One region of the Lentzea miocenica genome, then DNA from elsewhere that is predicted to be linked to it. Evidence: riboswitches for the same ligand, from Rfam matches in the RefSeq annotation. Region 1 holds a riboswitch; the other holds the start of a gene.
The links. A riboswitch is a leader RNA that binds a small molecule or an ion and turns the genes downstream of it on or off. The one in region 1 is predicted to bind glycine.
Positions count from the first base shown of each region.

Region 1 (7,725 bases):
TTTCACCTGCTCCACGCAGTGAGGTTAAGCCCTGCCGATAGCGACCGGACGCCGTGCGGTCATCGGCGTACGACGAACGGTTGCGTAGGCAAGCAACCCGCCATCTGTCGAACTTCGGGCCCGAACAGCTCGGCGCGCCGATTGATCCAGTTAACGCTAAGGACCCAAACAGGACACGTGTTCTGAACCACAGTCGGACAGAATTCGTTTCCAGGGATAACGCCGGAGCCCCGGTGCGCGACATCCCTGTTGTCACGGAGGGACTGAAATGAGAACCGCCATGGAGACCCAGCCGCAGCAGGCCGCAGAGATGCAGACCGGGCTGCCCACCACGCCGTGCAGCGTGGTGTGGAGCCGGGGTCACGCCTACGTGCTCGAGGGTTTCCGCGCTCGCTGGGTGGGGCGCGACGACCGGGGCCGCCCGCACGCCATCACCGGTGCCGAGATGCAGCGCCGAGGCTGGACGCTCTTCAAGACAGCCTGAGCCCGACCTGTAAAGAACAGAACACCCGCACCACCCGCAACCAGTCGCACCGCGTGCCGTGACGCCATCCGGCAGCCCCTGCGCAGTCACTCGTTTAGAGTGCGGGTGTGCGTGATCCGGCTGATCGCCTGCTGACGATTCCGAACCTGCTCAGCGTGTTGCGGCTGGCCGGTGTTCCGCTCTTCCTGTACCTGTTGCTCGGACCCCGCGAAGACGGCTGGGCGCTGCTCATTCTCGTGTTCGCGGGATTCTCCGACTGGCTGGACGGCAAGCTCGCCCGCTGGCTCAACCAGATGAGCAACCTGGGCGCGCTGCTCGATCCCGCCGCCGACCGCCTCTACGTGTTCTGCACGCTGCTGGCGTTCGTGATCAGGGACATCGTGCCGCTCTGGATCGCCCTGGTGCTGGTCGGGCGAGAGGTCGTCGTCGGCATCTGCCTGCTGGTCCTGCGGCAACGGGGCTGGGCCCCGTTCGAGGTCACGTACCTGGGCAAGGCCGCGACCTTCAACCTGCTGTACGCCTTCCCCCTGCTGCTGCTCGCGCAGGGCGATTCGGCGTGGGCGCAGGCCGCCCAGCCGATCGCCTACGCGTTCACGGTCTGGGGCGGGGCGCTCTACCTGTGGTCGGCGCTGCTGTACGTCTACCAGTTCTTCCTGGCCCTGCGGGTCACTCCCGGCAGGGCCGCGTGAAAAGATCACCCCATACAGGTTCAGCACGAGGAGCGCAGTCAGTTGATTCCCGAGGAGCTTCGCTACACCGAGGAACACGAGTGGGTCGCCAGCACGGGCGAGAACACCGTGCGGGTCGGCATCACCGACTACGCCCAGGAACAGCTCGGTGACGTCGTCTTCGTCCAGCTGCCCGAGGTCGGCCACACAGTCGCGGCCGGCGACACGTTCGGCGAGGTCGAGTCGACCAAGAGCGTGTCCGACCTCTACTCGCCGCTCGACGGTGAGGTCGTCGCCATCAACGACGCGTTGGTGCAGACGCCGGACTCGGTCAACACCGATCCGTACGGCGAGGGCTGGATGGTGGAGATCCGTCTGAACGACGCGGACGCGCTGGAAGGCCTGCTGGACGCGGAGGGCTACAAGGCCTTGGTGGAGAAGGAGTGACGTCGATCTTTCGCCGCCTCTTCGGCCGGAAGGGGAGCCGCGCTGAGGGTGGCGACCCGAACGCGATAGGTTTTACCGGAAGTGACGGATCCAGCAGCAGGAGGAGAGCTCAGGTGAGCACGAACGACGGCCCAGGCGTTCCGCCGGAGCAGTCCCCGGAGCGGACCTCCGTCTTCCGGGCGGACTTCCTCCAGGAGATGGAGGGCGGCGCCGAGGCGCCCGCCCAGGAGCCGGCCGTTGCCGGTGTAGACGCACTTCCCGCCGGTTCCGCGCTGCTCGTGGTGAAGCGCGGCCCGAACGCCGGTTCCCGGTTCTTGCTGGACCGCGACACGACGAGCGCGGGGCGCCACCCCGACAGCGACATCTTCCTGGACGACGTGACGGTCTCGCGCCGCCACGCCGAGTTCCGCCGGGAGAGCGGCGAGTTCGTCGTCATCGACGTGGGCAGCCTCAACGGCACCTACGTCAACCGCGAGCCGGTCGACCAGGCCGTCCTCGCGAACGGTGACGAGGTCCAGATCGGCAAGTTCCGTCTCGTCTTCCTGACGGGTCCAGGCTCCGCGGGAGCCTGACGCGTGACGGCCGGGCGGCCACAACGCGGGGTGCTCAGCATCGGGGCGGTGCTCTCGCAGCTTCGTCCCGAGTTCCCCGACGTCACCATCTCCAAGATCCGCTTCCTGGAAGCGGAGGGGCTGGTCCGCCCGGCACGCACGGCCTCCGGCTACCGCCAGTTCTCCGTGGCGGACGTCGAGAGGCTGCGGTTCGTGCTGTCCGCACAACGCGACAGATACCTGCCGCTCAAGGTGATCCGCGAACAGCTCGACACCGTTCCCGCGGACTCCGTGTCGGTGTCGCGGATCGATCTGCTGGCCCAGGCCGGAATCAGCGCGGAACAGCTGTCCCAGCTGGAACGCGACGGCCTGCTGCGCGCCGGCCCCGGCGGCCGTTTCACCGTCGATGACCTCGCGACGCTCCGCATGATCCGGACGATGACCGGACTCGGCGTCGAGCGCGAGCACCTGCGCGCGGTCCGCGCGGCAGCGGATCACGAGGTGGTTCTGCTGAAATCCTTCTCAGATCCCGAGACGGTTCGGGAATTGGCTGACCTGTTCACCTCGTTGCACACGTTGTTGGTAAGAGCGGGCCTGCGGCAATCATCTTGATCACGTTCTGCCCGCAACAATTGAGCACACGGCCCGCTTGGCGGGTAGCGTCGAACGCATACGCCGGGGGATGCTCGGAGGCGAAACCGGGTACTCCCCAACGAGTCAGAGGGAGGCGAGACCCGATGAGTGAGATGCGCGTCGTGGGCGTCCGGGTAGAGCTGCCCCAGAACCAGCCGATCCTTCTGCTGCGCGAAACCGAGGGCGAGCGGTACCTGCCGATCTGGATCGGGTCCGTCGAAGCCACTGCCATCGCACTCGAGCAACAGGGTGTCCGCCCGGCTCGGCCTCTCACCCACGACCTGCTGAAGGACGTCATCGGGGCGCTGGGCCGCAACCTCGAACAGGTGCGGATCACCGACCTGCAGGAGGGCACGTTCTTCGCCGAGCTCGTGTTCGACGGCGACGTGCGGGTCTCCGCGCGACCCTCGGACTCGGTGGCGCTGGCGTTGCGCGTGGGCGTGCCGATCCACGCGGAGGAGTCCGTCCTGGCAGAGGCCGGCCTCATCATCCCGGACGAGCAGGAGGACGAGGTCGAGAAGTTCCGCGAGTTCCTCGACTCGGTCTCCCCGGAGGACTTCCGCGGAGCGGACACATAAGCACAGTCGCGGAGCGGACACATAGACGGGACATGGGCAGTGTCGCTGTCCGTCTTGTTTGGAACCGTTATAACCCACAAGCGTGTCGCTCACTCGGGCTACTTTCTGCACGCTTTGGCCGCTAAACGATCACTAAACGTCACCTGAACGTCCCACTTCGGGTGACGCTGTGACTCTCCACCTCAGGTTGAGGGTCGATCCTCCCCGCGCGTCGCGTTGACCTGCCCTCCGGCCGGTCTTACCGTCGAACTCGAGTGGACGTCACCCGGTTCGTGAGAGCTGACGTGGTGGCTTGACGGCCTCGACTTTCGTGGCCGTTGGCGAGGGGAGGCAGGCGTGGCCGAGGAAGCGCCCGTGAGGGCCGAATCCGGGCAGCAGGGTGAGCTGTTCCCGGACTCCTCGCTGCCGGACGAGCTCGTCGGCTACCGGGGTCCCGCGGCGTGTCAGATCGCGGGCATCACGTACCGGCAGCTCGACTACTGGGCCAGGACCGGACTCGTCGCTCCGACGATAAGGATGGCCCACGGTTCCGGGAGTCAACGGCTCTACTCCTTCAAGGACATCCTGGTCCTGAAGGTGGTGAAGAGACTGCTGGACACCGGCGTCTCGTTGCAGAACATCAGGGTGGCCGTCGACCACCTGCGCCGTCGTGGCGTGCAGGACCTGGCGAAGATCACCCTCTTCTCGGACGGCACGACCGTCTACGAGTGCACCTCGCCCGAAGAGGTCGTCGATCTGCTGCAGGGCGGCCAGGGCGTGTTCGGCATCGCGGTGAGCGGTGCGATGCGGGAGATCTCCGGCACGATCCACGAGTTCCCGGCCGAACGTGCGGACGGCATGGAGATCGCTCCCATGACGGAGGACGAGCTGACGCGCCGCCGGCGGGAGCGCGCGACGGGCTGAGCAGACCATGGCCGACTGGCTGTCCTGTGTGGCCAGTCGGCAGCAGCGTCTCCGATCACGCGCTCCCTAGCGTTGAGCGCATGAAGTGCACACCCTCCAAGCAGGTCGTGAAGGTGCTGGCGGCCGCGGTGAAGCGAGCGTCCCGGCTGGAGTTCGGCTTCGTCGGCACCGAGAACCTGCTGATCGCCCTGGCGGACACGATCGGCCCCGGCCGCAGGCTGGGCGTGAAGTCGGTGCGGGCACAGGCGATGGCGCGGGGTGTCGACAACTGGGCCGGTGACGACGGCGGGTCCGGCGACCCCGGTCCGGACGTGACCGCGTTGATGCGCGCGGCCCACGACCACGTCCTCGTCGAGCCCGCGCTGCCGGCGAGTCGTGCGCTGGACGGGTGTCTGCGCGCGGCGATCGCCGCGGCCGGCGACGGTGTGCTGACCACGACCCACCTCTCGGTGGCGTTGCTGTCGCTCGAGTCCGGACGGGCCGCTGACCTGTTCACCGTCCTGCGCGTGGACGTCGACGCCACGACCGCGGCCGTGCGGAAGGCCGCGCAACCGGAAGAGGCTCCAGCCGTGTATCTGCTGCGCCGGGCCGGCGCGTTGGAGGGTGACTCCGGTGGCGGCTACGTGCGGTGGCTGATCCGGTTCGTCGCCCGCGGCCAGGGCCTGGGCGGACCGGTGCTGACCGTGGTGCGGAACGAGGCGACGAGGCTCGCTGTGGCAGCCGGACGCCAGGAAGCAACGGCCGCCGACCTCGTGGCGGCGGTGCTGACGGTCGACCACCAGCTGACGGTCGCCGGGCGGCGGTTGCGGCCGGAGTTCGAGTCCGGTGGGGCGGCGGCGCTGCGTGCGGCGGGAGTGGATCCGGCCACGTTGCCGGCCGCGACCGGTGCCGGGGTCGAGAGGTTCGTCGAGGGCGCGAAGCTCGTCGCGGCCCAGCGCGGGGACGAGGTGGTGAGCACCTCGCACCTGCTGGTGGCGGTGCGCGAGGACCTGCTCGACCCGGTCGGCAGGGTGCTGCGCGGTCTCGCTGTTGAGACGTAGGTCGCGTCCTTGGGGACTAGCTGGGCTGCCTGCGGGTATTCTTCACGGGTAGTCGCTGAACTCAGGCGGGAGAGTCCGGGCTTCGAGCCCGGCGCCGAAGGAGCAAGTCCCTCCCCGGGAACCTCTCAGGCATCCAGGACCGCATGAGCTAGACGCCTCTGGAAAGTGGACCGCCGAAGAGTTTTCGGGGGTCCCGCCGACGGTGAAAGCCCCGCGTCACAACGGGGTGAACCTCTCAGGCGCCCGTCACGGGTACGGACAGAGCGGGGAGGGCACAGGACACGTGTGCCCGCAGCCACCCGGAGGCGTTTGATGACGCAGGACCGCATTCCGCTCGCCGCTCTCGAGCACGGCACCCCGTTCGCCGACCGCCACGTCGGTCCGCGCCCCGCCGAACTGGCGCGCATCCTCGACGTCATCGGCGTCGGATCGCTGGAGGAGCTGGCGCAGCGCGCGGTGCCTTCGTCGATCCACGAGCGCGACCTCGTGCTCGACCTGCCGGCCCCGGCCACCGAGACCGAGGCGCTGGCCGAGCTGCGTGAGCTCGCGTCGCAGAACCGCCCGATGACGCAGATGATCGGCCTCGGCTACTACGACACCGTCACGCCGGGCGTCATCCTGCGCAACGTGCTGGAGTCGCCCGCCTGGTACACCGCGTACACGCCGTACCAGCCCGAGATCTCGCAGGGCCGGCTCGAGGCGCTGCTGAACTTCCAGACCATGGTCGGCGACCTGACCGGCCTGCCGGTCGCGAACGCGTCCATGCTGGACGAGTCGACCGCCGCCGCCGAGGCCATGACCCTGGTGCGCCGCGCCGGTCGCTCGAAGTCGAACAAGTTCGTCGTCGACGCCGACACGCTGCCGCAGACGCTGGCCGTCATCGAGACGCGCGCCGAGCCGCTGGGCATCGAGATCGTCGTCGCCGACCTGTCGCAGGGCATCGAGGGCCTCGGCCTGGGCGGCGACTTCTACGGCGTGCTGCTGTCGTACCCCGGTGCGTCCGGTGTGGTGCGCGACCAGGCCGCGCTGATCGAGGAGATCCACGCGGCGGGCGCGCAGGCCGTCGTCGTCGCGGACCTGCTGGCGCTGACGCTGCTGCGCGCGCCGGGCGAGATCGGCGCGGACGTCGTGGTCGGCACCACGCAGCGCTTCGGTGTGCCGATCGGCTTCGGCGGCCCGCACGCCGGGTACATGGCCGTCCGGTCCGGACTGGAGCGCCAGCTGCCCGGCCGACTGGTCGGCGTCTCCGTCGACTCCGACGGCTCGCTGGCCTACCGCTTGGCGTTGCAGACGCGTGAGCAGCACATCCGCCGTGAGAAGGCCACGTCGAACATCTGCACCGCACAGGTGCTGCTCGCCGTGATCGCCTCCATGTACGCGGTCTACCACGGTCCTGAGGGCCTGCGGTCGATCGCGACCCGCGTGCACCGACTGGCCACCGTGCTCGCCACGGGCCTGTGCGAGGCCGGTCTCGACGTCGTGCACGGCGAGTTCTTCGACACCGTCCAGGTGCGCGTCGAGGGCCAGGCCGCGGCGGTCGTCGCCAAGGCGCGCGAGGCCGGCATCAACCTGCGTCAGGTCGACGCCGACGTCGTGGCGATCGCCTGCGACGAGAAGACCACGCGCGCGCACCTCGTCGCCGTGTGGGAAGCCTTCGGTGTCACCGGGTCCGATGTGGACGCGATCGACGCCGACACCGCGGACGGCATCCCGGCCGACCTGCGCCGCACCTCCGACTACCTGACCCACCCGGTGTTCCACGCGCACCGCTCCGAGACCGCGCTGCTGCGGTACCTGCGTGCGTTGTCGGACAAGGACGTCGCGCTCGACCGCAGCATGATCCCGCTCGGTTCCTGCACGATGAAGCTGAACGCCACCGCGGAGATGGAGTCCATCACCTGGCCGGAGTTCTCGACGCTGCACCCGTTCGCGCCCGTCGAGGACGCCAAGGGTCTGCTGAAGATCGTCTCCGACCTGGAGGCGTGGCTCGCCGAGGTCACCGGCTACGACGCGGTGTCGTTGCAGCCCAACGCCGGTTCGCAGGGCGAGTTCGCCGGTCTGCTGGCGATCCGCGCGTACCACCGCGCGAACGGCAACGCCGACCGTGACGTCTGCCTGATCCCGTCGTCCGCCCACGGCACCAACGCCGCTTCCGCCGTCATGGCGGGCATGCGCGTCGTCGTCGTGAAGTGCGACGACAAGGGCAACATCGACATGGGTCACCTGCGCGAGACCGTCGCGGAGCACGCCGACGACCTCGCCGCGATCATGATCACCTACCCGTCGACCCACGGCGTGTACGAGGACACCGTCAGCGAGGTCTGCGGCCTGGTCCACGACGCGGGCGGCCAGGTGTACGTCGACGGCGCGAACCTCAACGCCCTGATCGGCCTGGCGCGCTACGGCAAGTTCGGTTCGGAC
Region 1 is NZ_JAXAVW010000058.1:19,248-26,972, reverse strand. Features, by position in the region: gene SK803_RS43980 (ANTAR domain-containing protein) at 1-15, opposite strand, end outside; gene SK803_RS43975 (hypothetical protein) at 269-484, shown strand; gene SK803_RS43970 (CDP-alcohol phosphatidyltransferase family protein) at 592-1,173, shown strand; gene gcvH (glycine cleavage system protein GcvH) at 1,216-1,599, shown strand; gene garA (glycogen accumulation regulator GarA) at 1,713-2,171, shown strand; gene SK803_RS43955 (MerR family transcriptional regulator) at 2,175-2,762, shown strand; gene SK803_RS43950 (bifunctional nuclease family protein) at 2,888-3,361, shown strand; gene SK803_RS43945 (MerR family transcriptional regulator) at 3,698-4,264, shown strand; gene SK803_RS43940 (Clp protease N-terminal domain-containing protein) at 4,345-5,304, shown strand; glycine riboswitch at 5,361-5,456, shown strand; gene gcvP (aminomethyl-transferring glycine dehydrogenase) at 5,617-7,725, shown strand, end outside.

Region 2 (7,725 bases), on a different contig from region 1:
GCCGCCTACGTGTTCGCGGGGTCACAGGCCGAGACGGTCGAGCAGATAGTGATGATCAGCGCCGTCGGTTTCCTGCTGACCGTGGGGCTGTTCTACCTGCTGCGCCGGCTCGTGAAGGCGGCGCCCTAGGAAAACCCTTTTGCGTGGCGTGGTTGTATTGGTGTGCGCCCGGTGCGTAGCGGAGGGTTACTTCCGGTGATATCTCAGGTTCGATCCCTGAAGCTGGCCTCGGCCAGTCTTCGCTCACCTCGGTGAGCACGTCACCTTCCGCGACTTGATCTCGGGCGCCCCACAACTCCACATCGGCCGGAATTAAATCGCTGGCCCGGCGTGGTTACATGGATGTCGCACCCGGTGCGAAGCAAACGGTTACTTCGTCTTCAAAACGCAAACAACCCGTTGGCGCGTTTGATCTCGGGAGCGCACAACTTCACACGTGTCCGGTGCGAAGCAGAGGGTTACTTCCACTGTTAATGGGCGGGTCGCAGGTTCGAATCCTGCCAGCCTCACGGCTGTAGCTCAGTTCGGCAGAGCAGCTGATGTACCTTCCGCGACCTTGATCTCGGACACGTGTGTCGTTTGTGGGCTCCCCTTTCTTTTGTCTTGAGGGGGAAGAGCCGATGGCGAAGTTCAACATTTTCCGTGCACGTCCGGCGGGCACCAGCCCGGTCGCCACGGCGCCGGCACCGTCCGGTCGCACCTACGAAGGCGGCGACGGCTACGCCCGCGACACGAAGTCCGAGCTGTTCCTGCTCGCCGTGTCGAACATGGGCGGCGAGGCCACCTTCTACGAGTCGGGCGGTCAGCGCGACAACCGGTTCGCCGAGCTCGTCCACACCGCCGCGCTCGCGGATCCCGAGTGGACCGCGCGCCTGCTGAAGTGGCTGCGCAGCGAGGCGAACATGCGCACGGCGTCGCTCGTCGGCGCGGCCGAGTTCGTGTTCGCACGGCTCGTGGCCGAGTCCGACGCGGGCGTCACCAACCGTGCCGTCATCGACTCCGTGCTGCAGCGCGCCGACGAGCCGGGCGAACTCCTCGCCTACTGGACCGGCGCGAACGGCCGGCGCGTGCCGAAGCCGATCAAGCGCGGTATCGCCGACGCCGTGAAGCGCCTGTACGACGAGCGCGCGGTCCTCAAGTGGGACAGCGACGCCCGTGGCTTCCGGATGGCCGACGTGCTGAACCTCGCCCACCCCTCGCCCGCCGCCGACTGGCAGGGCTCGCTCTTCCAGTACATGCTGGACCGGCGCCGCGACAGCGACGTGGCGGTACCGGACGCGCTGCGCATGACCGCGGCACGCCGTGAGCTGATGGCGTGGCCGGTCGAGCAGCGCCGGGCGCTCTTCGCGCGTCCCGACGCGGCCGACGTGCTGCGCCGGGCCGGGATGACGTGGGAGTCGGTGGCCGGCTGGCTGCAGGGTCCGCTGACGAAGGAGGTGTGGGAGGCGCTGGCGCCGTCGATGGGCTACATGGCGTGCCTGGCCGAAGGCACCCCTGTTTGGCTCGCTGATGGAACGACAGCTCCCATCGAGGACGTCGTGGCTCGCCGGCTTCCGGTTCTGTCTTACGACAAGGCATGGGACACACGTCCAGTCAAGTACGGCGCCAACCAGGGACCTCGCGATCACTCGGTGGGAAGGCTCATCCCAACGGTTCCCTCGGCTTGGCTCGACACGGGCGTCCGGCCAGTCGTGACCATTCGTTTCGCCTCCGGCCGCACTGTGGACGCCACGACGGACCACCGCTGGATCCGTCAGCGCCGAACCGGTCGTCAGGCATGGGAGTGGACGACGTCTGACGAACTGCGCCCAGGCGACCGCATTCCAGCTCCACTCACGGCTGGTTACTTCGGAGACGAGGGCGACGCATGGGACGGGTACTTCGTCGGTGCGATGCTGGGCGACGGTGGCATGACGGCGCTGACGCCGGAGTTCCACGGTGATCCTGACGACGGCGCAGTGACGTTCATGCGGGAGTACGCGGCGAAGCACGATTGCCGGGTGACGGAGACTGCGAACGGCCGGATCGTCAGGCTGCGGTTCCCGTTCAAGCAGTGGAAGCGCAACCCGCTGGCCGAGATTCTGCGTGCTTACGACGTGTGGGGCAAGCGGTGCGAGGTCAAGTCTCTGCCCAACCGGCCTTTCAGCCGAGAGTTCTGGATCGGCGCGCTCTCCGGGCTGATCGACACCGACGGATGCGTGCGTGAGCGGGTCAACCCGAAGGGCACGGTGCATGGCACTGTCGAGTACGCGACAGTGTCACGGCGGCTGGCCGAGCAGGTCTCGGACGCGCTGCTTCGGCTTGGTGTCACCAACATCGTCCGCGAGCGCGCGCCACAAGTGCGCAGTGGCCGCATTCAGAGCCGGCACCCGCTTCACATCGTCGAGGTCAACCGGGCGACCGCGGTGGTGCGGCTGGCCAGCCTGCTCGATCTTCGGATCGGATACAAGGCGACCAAGCTCGCACAGCTGGCGGAGCAGCTTGCGCACGTGGCACCAGCGAGCAGCGACATGCACGGCTACGACGAGGCCGTCGCACTGGACCGGGTCGTGTCGGTCGAAGACGGAGGTGAGCGTCCGACGTACTGCGTGACTGTGGAGCCGTCGAACGTGTTCGTGGCGGCAGGGTTGGTCACCGGCAACTGCCTTCGCAACCTCAGGAACTTCGACGAGGCGGGCATGTCCGACGAGGTCGCGGCAGCCGTCGCGGCACGGCTGGCCGACCCGGGCCAGGTCGCTCGCTCGCGGCAGTTCCCGTTTCGGTTCCTGTCGGCGTACGAGGCGGCACCGAGCCTGCGCTGGGGCCACGCCCTGGACCAGGCGCTGCAGGCGTCGCTGAGCAACCTGCCCGCGCTGCCGGGCCGGTCGCTGATCCTCATCGACACCTCGGCGTCGATGACGCACGGCACGATCTCGGCGAAGTCGAAGGTCACCCCGGCCAAGGCCGCGGCGGTGTTCGGCGTCGCACTGGGTGCCAAGGGCGAGCAGGTCGACGTGGTCGGCTTCGCGGACGGCACGTTCCGGCACGACATCGCGCGCGGGGCGTCGGTGATCCGCACGGTCGGCCGGTTCCTGAAGCGGATCGGCGAGGTCGGGCACGGCACCGACATCACCGGGTCGCTGAAGCGGGCCTACCGGGGTCACGACCGCGTGTTCATCATCTCGGACATGCAGACGATCGGCGGGCACTACGGCCAGGGCGTCTCGGACGTCGTGCCGTCGCACGTGCCGATCTACGGCTTCAACCTGGGCGGATACCAGAAGGCGGCGTACGCGACCGGCAAGGCCAACCGGCACGAATTCGGTGGCCTGACCGACGCGACTTTCCGGATGGTGCCGCTGCTCGAAGCAGGCCGGAACGCCGACTGGCCGTTTTAGGAAGTGAGGGCCCGCACACGCTGAGTGCGGGCCCTTCACCATTGCCACTTACTTTTCGTAAGCGTTTTCACCAGGTATCCTGGCCGCCATGGAGTACAACGTGTTCGCGAAGGCGTGCCCGTCACGTCCCACGCTGGAGCACGTCACCGGCCGGTGGGGCAGCCTCACGATGAGCGCGCTCCTCGACGGCCCGCTGCGCTTCAACGAGCTGCGCCGCCGGGTCGACGGGGTCAGCGAGAAGATGCTCTCGCAGACGCTGCACGCGCTGGAGCGGGACGGGCTCGTGCACCGCGACGCCCAGCCGACGAACCCGCCGCGCGTCGACTACACCCTCACGCCGCTCGGCCGCGACACCGCCGAGCGGCTGCTCGCGCTGATCCAGATGCTGGAGGCGCGCATGCCGGAGGTGCTGGCGGCCCAGCAGGCGTACGACGCCCGCTAGACCTCCTCACGGCGTTCAGCACTCGATGACGTTCACGGCGAGACCGCCACGTGCGGTCTCCTTGTACTTCACCGACATGTCCTTGCCGGTGTCCCGCATGGTCTTGATGACCTTGTCGAGCGACACGAAGTGCGAACCGTCGCCGCGCAACGCCATCCGCACGGCGGTGATCGCCTTGATCGACGCGACGGCGTTGCGTTCGATGCACGGGATCTGCACCAGGCCGCCGATCGGGTCGCACGTCAGGCCGAGGTTGTGCTCCATCGCGATCTCGGCGGCGTTCTCGACCTGTTCGGGGGTGCCGCCGAGGACTTCGGCGAGCCCGCCGGCGGCCATCGAACAGGCCGAGCCGACCTCGCCCTGACAGCCGACCTCGGCGCCGGAGATCGAGGCGTTCTCCTTGAACAGCACGCCGATCGCGCCCGCCGTGAGCAGGAACCGGACCACGCCGTCGTCGGAGGCTCCCGGCACGAACTTCGTGTAGTAGTGCAGCACCGCGGGCACGATGCCGGCCGCGCCGTTGGTCGGCGCGGTGACGACACGGCCGCCTGCCGCGTTCTCCTCGTTGACCGCCAACGCGAAGAGCGTGACCCAGTCCATGACCCGCAGCGGGTCGGTGACGAAGTGCTCCCGCTCCAGCGTTTTGCGCATCTCGGCGGCGCGGCGGCGGACCTTCAGGCCGCCGGGCAGGACGCCGTGCTCGTTGCAGCCGCGTTCGACGCACTCCTGCATGACGTGCCAGATGTGCAGAAGTCCTTGGCGCACCTCGTCCTCAGTCCGCCACGACAGCTCGTTGGCCATCATGATCTCGCTGATCGACATGCCAGTTTCGCGGCACCGCGCGAGGAGCTGGTCGCCGGTCAGGAACGGGTGCGGCAACGGCGTCGAGTCCGGTTTGATCCGGTCGGTGCCCGAGGCGTTCTCGTCGACGACGAAACCGCCGCCGATCGAGTAGTAGACGGCGCGCTCGACCGACTCGTCGCCGTGGAACGCCTCGAAGCTCATTCCGTTGGGGTGCAACGGAAGCGACTTTCGGCGGTGCATGACGAGATCGCGGTCGTGCACGAAACCGATCTCGTGCGCGCCGCCGAGCCGGAGCCGGCCGCTCGCGACGATCTCCTCGACCCTGACGGCCGCGACCGTCGGGTCGACTTCTTCCGGATGGTTGCCTTCGAGGCCGAGGAACACGGCCTTCGGGCTGCCGTGGCCGTGGCCGGTCGCACCGAGCGAGCCGAACAGCTCGACGCGCACCCGGTCCACTTCGGACACTCGTTCGCCGAGCTTCTCGACGAACATCGCCGCGGCGCGCATCGGTCCGACCGTGTGGGAGCTGGACGGTCCGATGCCGACGGAGAAAAGGTCGAAAACGCTGATCGCCACTGATCAGTCCTTCGTGGTGGTGGGGCGGTCAGTCAGATGTTGGTGAGTTCGGCGTACTTGGCCGCCGTGAGGAGGTTCTCCGCCGACTCGACGCGAACCCGGAACAGCCAGCCGGCGCCGTACGGGTCGTTGTTGACGATCGCCGGGTCGTCGACGACAGCGCTGTTGACCTCGATCACCTCACCGGTGACGGGCGAGAACAGGTCGCTGACTGACTTCGTGGACTCCAGCTCGCCGCAGACCGCGTTGGTGACGACCTTGGCACCGACCTCAGGCAGCTGGACGAAGACGATGTCGCCGAGCGCGTCGGCGGCGTATTCGGTGATTCCGCAGGTCAGGGGGTCCTGGGTGCCCGGCGTCCAGTCGACCCACTCGTGCTCGACGGTGTAGAGCAGGTTCTCGGGGAACTCCACGGCGACTCCTCTGGCTGTGACGGGTCAGGAAACATGCGTCCCCCTCCGCCGTGCAGAGTTGCCTACCCCGAGCGGTCTCGCTGCCTGAGAGTGTGCGGGAGCTTGCCCCTTCGGCGCCCCGACCTGATCGGTCGAGGTCTCTCCCACTCGGGTTCCGGTGCCCAGTGATCAACACTGCGCACCACGGCCGGTCTTCAGTTCTCGACCGCGAACGCTATGTGCGGCCACCGCCAAGTGTCAACGCGAGATGGTTGACATCGGTGAGAGCGCTGCCAGGGTGAGGTGAGGCAGACATCGGAGGTCTCATGCGGAAACCGTTCATCGTCGCCTTGCTCGCCTCACTGGTGCTCACCCCTGTTCCCGCTGCCACCGCGGCCGAGGCACCAGCTCCTGTCACAGTCCCCATCGGCCACCTCTTCGACAACGACGGCATCGACACCGCGTCGGACCGGACCGGCGACTTCGACGGTTCCGGCTATGCCTTCCCGGCGGAGGCACTGCCGTCCGGGCAGGTCACGGCCGACGGCGTGCCGTACCTCTTCCCGGGTAATTCACAGGCCAAGAACAACGCCGTGGCCCTCGGGCAGCGGATCGAGCTTCCGCGCGGCCGTTATCTGACCGCGCACTTCCTGGTGGCGTCCTCGTACGGTGCGGCGGGCGGAACCGCGACCATGCACTACGCGGACGGGTCCACGACGACCGGTTCGATCAGCGGACCTGACTGGTACTCGGGCAGTGGTCCGATCTCCGCGCCGTTCCGGTACTCCCCCGGTGGCACCGACCAGCATCCCGTGTCGATCGGGACCGCCCAGCTCTGGGCAGATCCCCAGAAGGAGGCCGTCGGCATCACGCTGCCGGTGACGAACCCGGCCGTGGAGGGCAAGTCCTCGCTGCACGTGTTCGCGCTGTCCCTCCAACCGGCCGGCAAGGGCGCGGTGCTCGCGGTCCGGTCCGCGCGCAGCACGCCAAAGCTGCCGCGGCTGGGTGGCCAGACGATCGAGGCCACCGTCGTGAACCTCGGTGACCAGTGGGTTTCGAACGTCTCGGTGCGCGCGGAGGGGCTCGGTGTCGTGACGTTGCAACCGGCTCTCGTGCGCCGGCTGGCACCGGGCGAGGAGGCGCGGGTGCGGATCGGGATCCACGCCTACCGGACCGGCACGTTCGACGGGAAGGTCATCGCGACGTCCGGACGCGTCTCGGCCTCGCAGAACGCCAAGTTCTCGCTGGGTGTGGCGGACTACCAGGCGACCGACGCCTCGTTGGGCACGCACGAGTCGCCGTACTGGTTCGACGACGCCAAGTTCGGCATCTTCATCCACTGGGGCCTCTACTCGGTGCCCGCGTGGTCGCCACCGGGCGAGCAGTACGCGGAGTGGTACTGGCAGTGGATGCAGAACCCGGACAACGCCGTGCACCCGTACCACGCGGCGATGTTCGGGAAGGACTTCTCATACGACCAGTTCATCCCGCAGTTCACGGCCTCGAAGTTCGACCCGAAGGACTGGGTGAAGCTCTTCGAGGAGGCCGGTGCCAAGTACTACGTGCTGACCTCGAAGCACCACGAGGGTTTCGCGCTGTGGGACTCGAAGGTGTCCGGCCGCGACTCCGTCGATCTGGGACCGAAGCGCGACCTGGTCAAGGAGCTGTTCGACGCGTCGCGGAAGTACACGCCGGGGCTCAAGAACGGGCTCTACTTCTCGATGCCGGAGTGGTTCAACCCGGACAACCCGTGGTCGGGTCACGGACCTCGCAACCCGTACACGGGCGCCGCCGAGCCCTACACCGGCTACCAGTCCGGACGGGACTTCGTGCGCGACTACCAGGCGCCGCAGATGACCGAACTGGTCGACGGGTACGACCCGGACGTCATCTGGTGCGACATCGGCGGCGCGAACGACTCGCGGCGGGTGCTGGCCGACTACTTCAACAAGGCCAAGAACCGGGCCGTCCCGAAGGACGTGACGGTCGACGACAGGTGCGGCATCCCGACCCACGACTACACGACGCCGGAGTACGCGACGTACCCGAACACCGTGGTGAAGAAGTGGGAGGCCTCGCGCGGCCTCGACCCGCGTTCGTACGGGTGGAACCGGGCGACGCCGGACTCGATGTA
Region 2 is NZ_JAXAVW010000009.1:230,741-238,465, forward strand. Features, by position in the region: gene SK803_RS13455 (TVP38/TMEM64 family protein) at 1-129, shown strand, start outside; gene SK803_RS13460 (LAGLIDADG family homing endonuclease) at 621-3,377, shown strand; gene SK803_RS13465 (winged helix-turn-helix transcriptional regulator) at 3,466-3,819, shown strand; gene SK803_RS13470 (L-serine ammonia-lyase) at 3,835-5,199, opposite strand; gene gcvH (glycine cleavage system protein GcvH) at 5,232-5,612, opposite strand; glycine riboswitch at 5,675-5,768, opposite strand; gene SK803_RS13480 (alpha-L-fucosidase) at 5,918-7,725, shown strand, end outside.
Region 2: another riboswitch for glycine. It lies ahead of gcvH (glycine cleavage system protein GcvH); the one in region 1 lies ahead of gcvP (aminomethyl-transferring glycine dehydrogenase).